Solidesulfovibrio magneticus RS-1: one gene and its partner. The protein of the gene in region 1 interacts with the protein of each later gene in a pairwise test. Links are inferred from orthologs where the notes say so. Each region holds a gene or a part of one and is shown in the gene's direction. Other genes may lie near its edges.

What was found.
Region 2: the proteins of purT (region 1) and DMR_RS11625 interact in binary tests that used the Escherichia coli proteins (3 or more experiments, as listed by UniProt). The link is inferred for Solidesulfovibrio magneticus RS-1 from one-to-one orthologs.

Annotation. Positions count from the first base shown.
Region 1 is NC_012796.1:4,240,713-4,243,815, forward strand. The notes cover bases 113-2,904. They hold purT (formate-dependent phosphoribosylglycinamide formyltransferase), read left to right. Parts: upstream 113-813; coding sequence 814-1,995; downstream 1,996-2,904. Other genes in these bases: rsgA (ribosome small subunit-dependent GTPase A), read right to left, coding at 2,085-2,904. Outside these bases: more of rsgA, read right to left, coding at 2,905-3,103. UniProt on the Escherichia coli protein: Involved in the de novo purine biosynthesis. Catalyzes the transfer of formate to 5-phospho-ribosyl-glycinamide (GAR), producing 5-phospho-ribosyl-N-formylglycinamide (FGAR). Formate is provided by PurU via hydrolysis of 10-formyl-tetrahydrofolate.
Region 2 is NC_012796.1:2,719,070-2,722,380, reverse strand. What follows is about bases 159-3,158. They hold DMR_RS11625 (polyprenyl synthetase family protein), read left to right. Parts: upstream 159-1,208; coding sequence 1,209-2,108; downstream 2,109-3,158. Other genes in these bases: dxs (1-deoxy-D-xylulose-5-phosphate synthase), read left to right, coding at 2,859-3,158; DMR_RS11620 (nitroreductase family protein), read left to right, coding at 2,145-2,774; xseB (exodeoxyribonuclease VII small subunit), read left to right, coding at 949-1,212; xseA (exodeoxyribonuclease VII large subunit), read left to right, coding at 159-952. In the rest of the region: more of xseA, read left to right, coding at 1-158; more of dxs, read left to right, coding at 3,159-3,311.

The DNA of each region.
Region 1 (3,103 bases):
AGGGCCTCGACGGCGTCTACGAACGCTGCCTGCTGCGCAAGGACGGCGGCCGAAAATGGGTGCAGGTTTCGGCCCGGGCCGTGCTGGACGCCGCCGGCCATTACGCCGGCGCGTTTTCCGTCATCATCGACATCGACGCCCGCAAGAGGACCGAGACGGCCCTGACGGCATCCAACAAGCGCCTGGCCGAGCAAAGCCTGCTCGACGGGCTGACCGGCATCGCCAACCGCCGCCGCTTCGACGAGGCCCTGGCCCGGGAATACCGCCGCCATGCCCGAGGCGGCGCGTCGTTGTCCCTTGTCCTTATCGACATCGACCACTTCAAGGCCTTTAACGACCGCTACGGCCACCTTCATGGCGACGCCTGCCTGCGTCAGGTGGCCGGGGTGCTGCGCCAAAACGTCACCCGGGCCGGCGATCTGGTCGCCCGCTACGGCGGCGAGGAGTTCGCCTGCATCCTGGCCGAGACCGACGCGCCGTCGGCCGCAGCCATGGCCGAGCGCCTGCGCCAGGCCGTGGCCGCCCTGGACATTCCCCACGAGGCCTCGCCCACGGCCTGCCGCGTCACCATCAGTTGCGGCGCGGCCACGGTGCGTTGCCTGCCGGGCGGCTCGCCCCTTGAGCTCCTGGCCCGGGCCGACGAACAACTCTACCGGGCCAAGGCCGCCGGACGCGATCAGGCCGCGGCCGAAAGCTGCGCAAACTGAAGCAAGGCGGCCTTTTTTGGCGCAAAGACGCTGCTGCCCCCTTGTCCTGGCCGCGCCGCCCTTATACGTTGTCGCCGCCCGACATTCCCCACTTCAGGAGGCCCCCATGACCACCATCGGCACGCCGCTCACCGCGTCCGCGACCAAAATATTGCTGCTCGGTTCCGGCGAACTCGGCAAGGAAGTGGCCATCGAAGCCCAGCGCCTGGGCGTCGAGGTCATCGCCGTGGACCGCTACCCCAACGCCCCAGCCATGCAGGTGGCCCATCGCCGCCACGTGGTCAGCATGCTCGACGCGCCGGCCCTTCGCTCCATCATCGAGGCCGAAAAGCCCGACTATATCGTGCCCGAGATCGAGGCCATCGCCACCGAGGAGCTCATCAAGCTCGAAGCCGAAGGCTATCCGGTGGTGCCCACGGCCCGGGCCGCCCGACTGACCATGGACCGCGAGGGCATCCGCCGCCTGGCCGCCGAGGAGTTGGGCCTTGTCACCTCGCCCTACCGTTTCGCCGACACCCGGGAAGAGTTCCTGGCCGCCTGCGACGCCGTGGGTTTTCCCTGCGTGGTCAAGCCCGTGATGTCGTCTTCGGGCAAGGGCCAAAGCGTGGCCCGGGACGCCGCCTCGGCCGAGGCCTCCTGGGACTACGCCCAGACGGCCGGCCGGGCCGGGGCCGGGCGGGTCATTGTCGAGGGTTTTGTCGATTTCGACTACGAAATCACGCTGCTCACCGTCCGCCACGCCGGCGGCACGAGCTTTTGCGCCCCCATCGGCCATCGCCAGGAAAAGGGCGACTACCGCGAGTCCTGGCAGCCCCATCCCATGAGCCAGTCCGCCCTGGCCAAGGCCCAGGCCATGGCCGGGGCCGTCACCGAGGCTCTGGGCGGGCGCGGCATCTTCGGCGTGGAGCTTTTCATCAAGGGCGACGCGGTCATCTTCTCGGAAGTCTCGCCCCGGCCCCACGACACCGGCATGGTGACGCTCATTTCCCAGGACCTTTCGGAATTCGCCCTGCACGTGCGGGCCATCCTGGGGCTGCCCATCCCGGCCATCCGCCTCTACGGCCCGGCCGCCTCCCGGGTTATCCTGGGCGAAGGCGATTCCACCTCGCCGCGTTTCGCCATTGATCCGGCCGCCCTGGCCCAGCCCGACACGGCCATCAAGCTTTTCGGCAAGCCCGAGCTCCACGGCACGCGCCGCCTGGGCGTGGCCCTGGCCCTGGGCCGGGACGTGGAGGAGGCCAAGGCCAAGGCCATCGCCGCCGCCTCCCATGTGAAGGTGGAATTGTAGCGCCAAACGCCAAACGGCCAGGCCGAGGAGCATTCCTCGGCCTGGCCGCGACGATGACGCGGGCGCGGGATGTCCCCGGCCCGGGCGGGTCAGCCCCGCAGATCCTTCTTGATCGATTTGACCATCCGGCCAAAGGCCTTGTCCTTTTGCCGCCGCTGCCCCAGGGTCATGGCGTTAAACGCCGCCTCCCGGCCAAGACGGTTCCAGGACTCCAGCCGCGAAGCCTCAAGCCCACCCGCTTTCACGGCCGCCCGCACGGCGCAGCCCGGTTCGCCCTCGTGGCGACAATCGGCGAACCGGCAGTCCCGGGCCAGAGCCTCGATGTCGCCGTAGCCGCCAAGGCGGCCCTCGTCGTCGCCAAGAAGGCCCAGTTCGCGCATCCCCGGCGTGTCGATGAGCAGCGCCCCGCCTTCCAGCCGGACCATCTGACGGCGGGTGGTCGTATGCACGCCCTCCCCCGTGCCGCTGGTCTCCCGCACGGCAAAGGCCTCCCGGCCAAGCAGCCGGTTGACCAGGGTGGTCTTGCCCACCCCGGACGAACCGAGCAGGCAGCAGGTCAGGCCCGGAACGAGCAGCCCGGCCAGGGCATCGAGGCCTTCGCCGGTGGCCGCGCTGACGGCCAGGACCGGCGCCCGGGCCGTTTCCTCAAGCCTGGACATCTGCACGGCCAATTCCCCGGGCGAGGCCAGATCGGCCTTGGCGAGCAGCACCGTGACCACGACGCCGCCGGCCGCAGCCATGGCCAGGTAGCGTTCCAGCCGCCGGGGGTTGTAGTCGTAGCGGCTGGCCTGAACGACAAACGCCAGATCCACGCCGGCCGCGATGAGCTGGCTGTCCGTGCCCGGGCCGGCGGCCTTGCGCCGCAGCACCGTGCGGCGCGGCAGCACGGTCTCGATGACCCGCAGGCCATCCTGGCCGCGCACGGCCACGAAATCGCCGACGCAGGGCAGATCCTCGCCGCAGCCGGCCTCATGGGCCAGCCGGCCGGCCAGGACCGCCGCCGTCTCGCCGGCCCGGTCCCAGACCCGGTACAGGCCACGATCCACGGCCGACACCCGGGCGATGCCGTTTGTTTCCAGGCCCATGGACCGGGCTTTTTCCTCATGCC
Region 2 (3,311 bases), 1.5 Mb from region 1 along the record:
TCCGACGCGAGTGGCGGTGGTGACCGCCCCGACAGGCGCGGCCGTGCGCGATTTCATCCGCATTGGCCGGGAGCGCGGGCACGGCGCGCAAGTGCGTGTCTATCCGACCCTGGTCCAGGGCGAGGCCGCCCCGGCCGGCATCGTGCGGGCCATGCTGCGAGCCGTGGCCGACGACTGGGCCGAGGTGTTGGTGCTCATTCGCGGCGGCGGATCGCTGGAGGATTTGTGGGCCTTTAATACCGAAGAGGTGGCCAAGGCGATTTATGCTGCGCCATTGCCGGTGCTCGTCGGCGTCGGCCATGAGGTGGACGTGACCATCGCCGACATGGTGGCCGACGTGCGCGCGGCCACGCCCTCCCATGCCGCCCAGCTGTTGTGGCCCGAGCGCGGGATGCTGGCCCAGCGCCTGGACGACGCCGAGATGTCGCTTCGCCGCCAGATCGGGAGCCTTGTTTCCTTGCGGGAACGTGAGCTTGCTGCCCTGGCCCGGGGACTTTCCTGGCTCTCCCCGGCCCGGCGGCTTGCGCGCCTGGAAGATGCTTTTGTCGTCGGCGAAAAGCGTCTGCTCCGGGCGGCCGCCGCCCGGCTGGACGGCCTGTCGCGGCGGCTCGACAACCTGGAAGCGCGTCTGGCCCGGCGCTTTGACCGTCAAAGCCTGGACGCCCGAGACGACGCCTTGACCCGACGCAAGGAGCGGATCACGGCTGGCATGCGGCTTTATCTCGCCGACCGTCAAGGCCGGCTCGACGTGGCCGCCATGCGGCTGGCCGGCCTGGACCCGGCCGCGCCCCTGGCCCGGGGCTACAGCTTGACCACTGTCCTTCGCACCGGCAAGTTCCTGCGCCGGGAGGGCGACGTGCGGCCCGGCGACAAGCTCGACGTCATGGTGTATGAAGGCCGCGTCCGGGCCGTGGTGTCCCAGGACGGACCCGACGACGGAGAACAGCCGTGAGCGTGAAGGAAGAAAGCTTTGAAAAGGCGCTGGCGCGCCTGGAGCGCATAGCCGTCGCCCTGGAAGCCGGGGACGTGCCCCTGGAAAAGGGCGTGGCGCTGTATAAAGAGGGCATGGGACTTGTGGCCTCGTGCCGCAAGCGCCTGGAGGCGGCCCGGCTGGAAATCAGTCTGGCCGGCGAGGACGGCGCTGTGGTCCCGTTTGACGTTGCCGATGACGAGGCCGCTCGCGACGGCGGGCCGGCCGGGGAGGAGTCGTGACGGTGAAGGAACGGTTGGCCGTGATGGCCGGCGAGGTGGAAGTGTATCTCCGCGAGCGCTTCGGCGCGCGGATGCGCGAGCGCGGCGTGCCGGAGAATCTGCTGGCCGCCATGGAATATTCGTTGTTGGCCGGCGGCAAGCGGCTGCGCCCGGTCCTGTGTCTCGTTTTCGCCGAGCTTTTTGACGCCGATCGGGCCAGGGTCATGCCCTTTGCCGCCGGCTTCGAGATCATCCACACCTATTCGCTCATCCATGACGACCTGCCGGCCATGGACGACGACGACCTGCGCCGGGGTCGGCCGTCCAACCACAAAGTTTTTGGCGAGGCCGGGGCCATCCTGGCCGGGGACGCGCTTTTGACCGAAGCCTTCGGCTGCATGGGCCGGGTCTGGCCGGGAGTAGCGGCCGAGCTGGTGTTGCCGGCCCTGGCCGAGGCGGCCAAGGCGGCTGGGGCGGCCGGCATGGTGGGCGGCCAGGTCCTCGATATGGACTACACCGCCCGGGAAGGCGTGACCCTGGCCGAGCTGGCCCGGATGCAGGCCCTGAAAACCGGCGCGCTTTTGACCGCTTCCTGCGTGTGCGGCGCGATATTGGCCGGCGCGGGCGAGGAGGGCGTGGCCCGGGCCCGGGAATACGGCGAGGCCGTGGGCGCGGCCTTCCAGATCGTTGACGACATCCTTGATGAGATCGGCGACGCCGCGACCCTGGGCAAACCCGTGGGTAGCGACCGGGAGCAGGGCAAAAACACCTATCCTTCCATGATCGGCCTTGACGAAAGCCGGCGGCTGGCCGAGGAACGCGTGGCCGCCGCCATTGCCGCCATTGAGCCCTATGCCGGTGAAGCGGCTGAGTTTTTACGGGACCTGGCCCGCTATATCGTGGTCCGGGTGCAATAGCTCCCGGTTTTGCAGATCGGGGAAGGGGAACACCACATGTCGCGCGACAAGATAGGGGTGGCGAGGCGGACGGTACTTGGCCTTCTGGCCGGCCTGATTCCGACGGTGTTTTTGCCTGGCCGGGCCATGGCCCAGGGCGGGCCGGGAGGGGGCGGCATGGATTGCCTGGCTGCCATCAAGACCCGGCGCAGTGTCCGGGCCTTCAAACCTGACCCGGTGGACGACGCGGCAGTGGAGACCATTCTTCGCTGCGGCATGCAGGCCCCTTCGGCCTGTAACGAGCAGCCCTGGCAGTTCGTGGTCATCCGCGACAAGGCCGTGTTGGAAAAAATCGGCGGCATCAACCCCTACGCCGCCTATGCCAAGAACGCTCCGGTCTCCATCTTGGTTGCTGGCGACATTTCCCTGGACAAGTGCGGCGGCTATTGGGTGCAGGACTGTTCGGCCTGTGCCGAGAACATGCTGCTGGCCTCCCACGCCCTGGGCCTGGGCGCGGTCTGGACCGGCATTTATCCGCTGCCCGAGCGGGTAGAGGCCTTTGGCAAGCTGTTGTCCCTGCCCGATACAGTGACGGCCATGGCCCTGCTTGTCATCGGCCATCCGGCCGAGACCCCGGCCCCGGTGGATCGTTATCGGGCCGACCGCGTGCATCGCGACAAATGGTAGCCCGGGCGCCTGCCCGCGCCTTGATAACGAGACCCCAGGGCGCGCCGATCGGCTTTCCGGCGCGAACCACAAGGATACGACCACATGACGGCAATGAGCGACGCGGCCCTGCGCATCCTGACCCGCATCAAGCATCCCCACGACGTGGCGGGGCTTTCCGCCGAGGAACGCACCGTGCTGGCCGAGGAAATCCGGCAGGTCATCATCGGCACGGTGTCCATGAACGGCGGTCATCTGGCCCCGTCGCTGGGCGTCGTGGAGTTGACGCTGGCGCTCCTTGCCGCCTTCGATCCCGGGCACGACAAGCTCGTCTGGGACGTGGGGCATCAGGCCTATGCCTACAAGATCCTCACCGGCCGCCAGGAAGAGTTCCATACCCTGCGCACCATGGGCGGCGTCAGCGGCTTTCCGCGTCCGGCCGAAAGCCCCTTTGACCATTTCGGCGTCGGCCACTCGAGTACGTCCATTTCCGCGGCCCTGGGCCTGGCCATGGCCCGGGACCGCAAGGGCGAGGACCACGACGTCATCGCCATTATC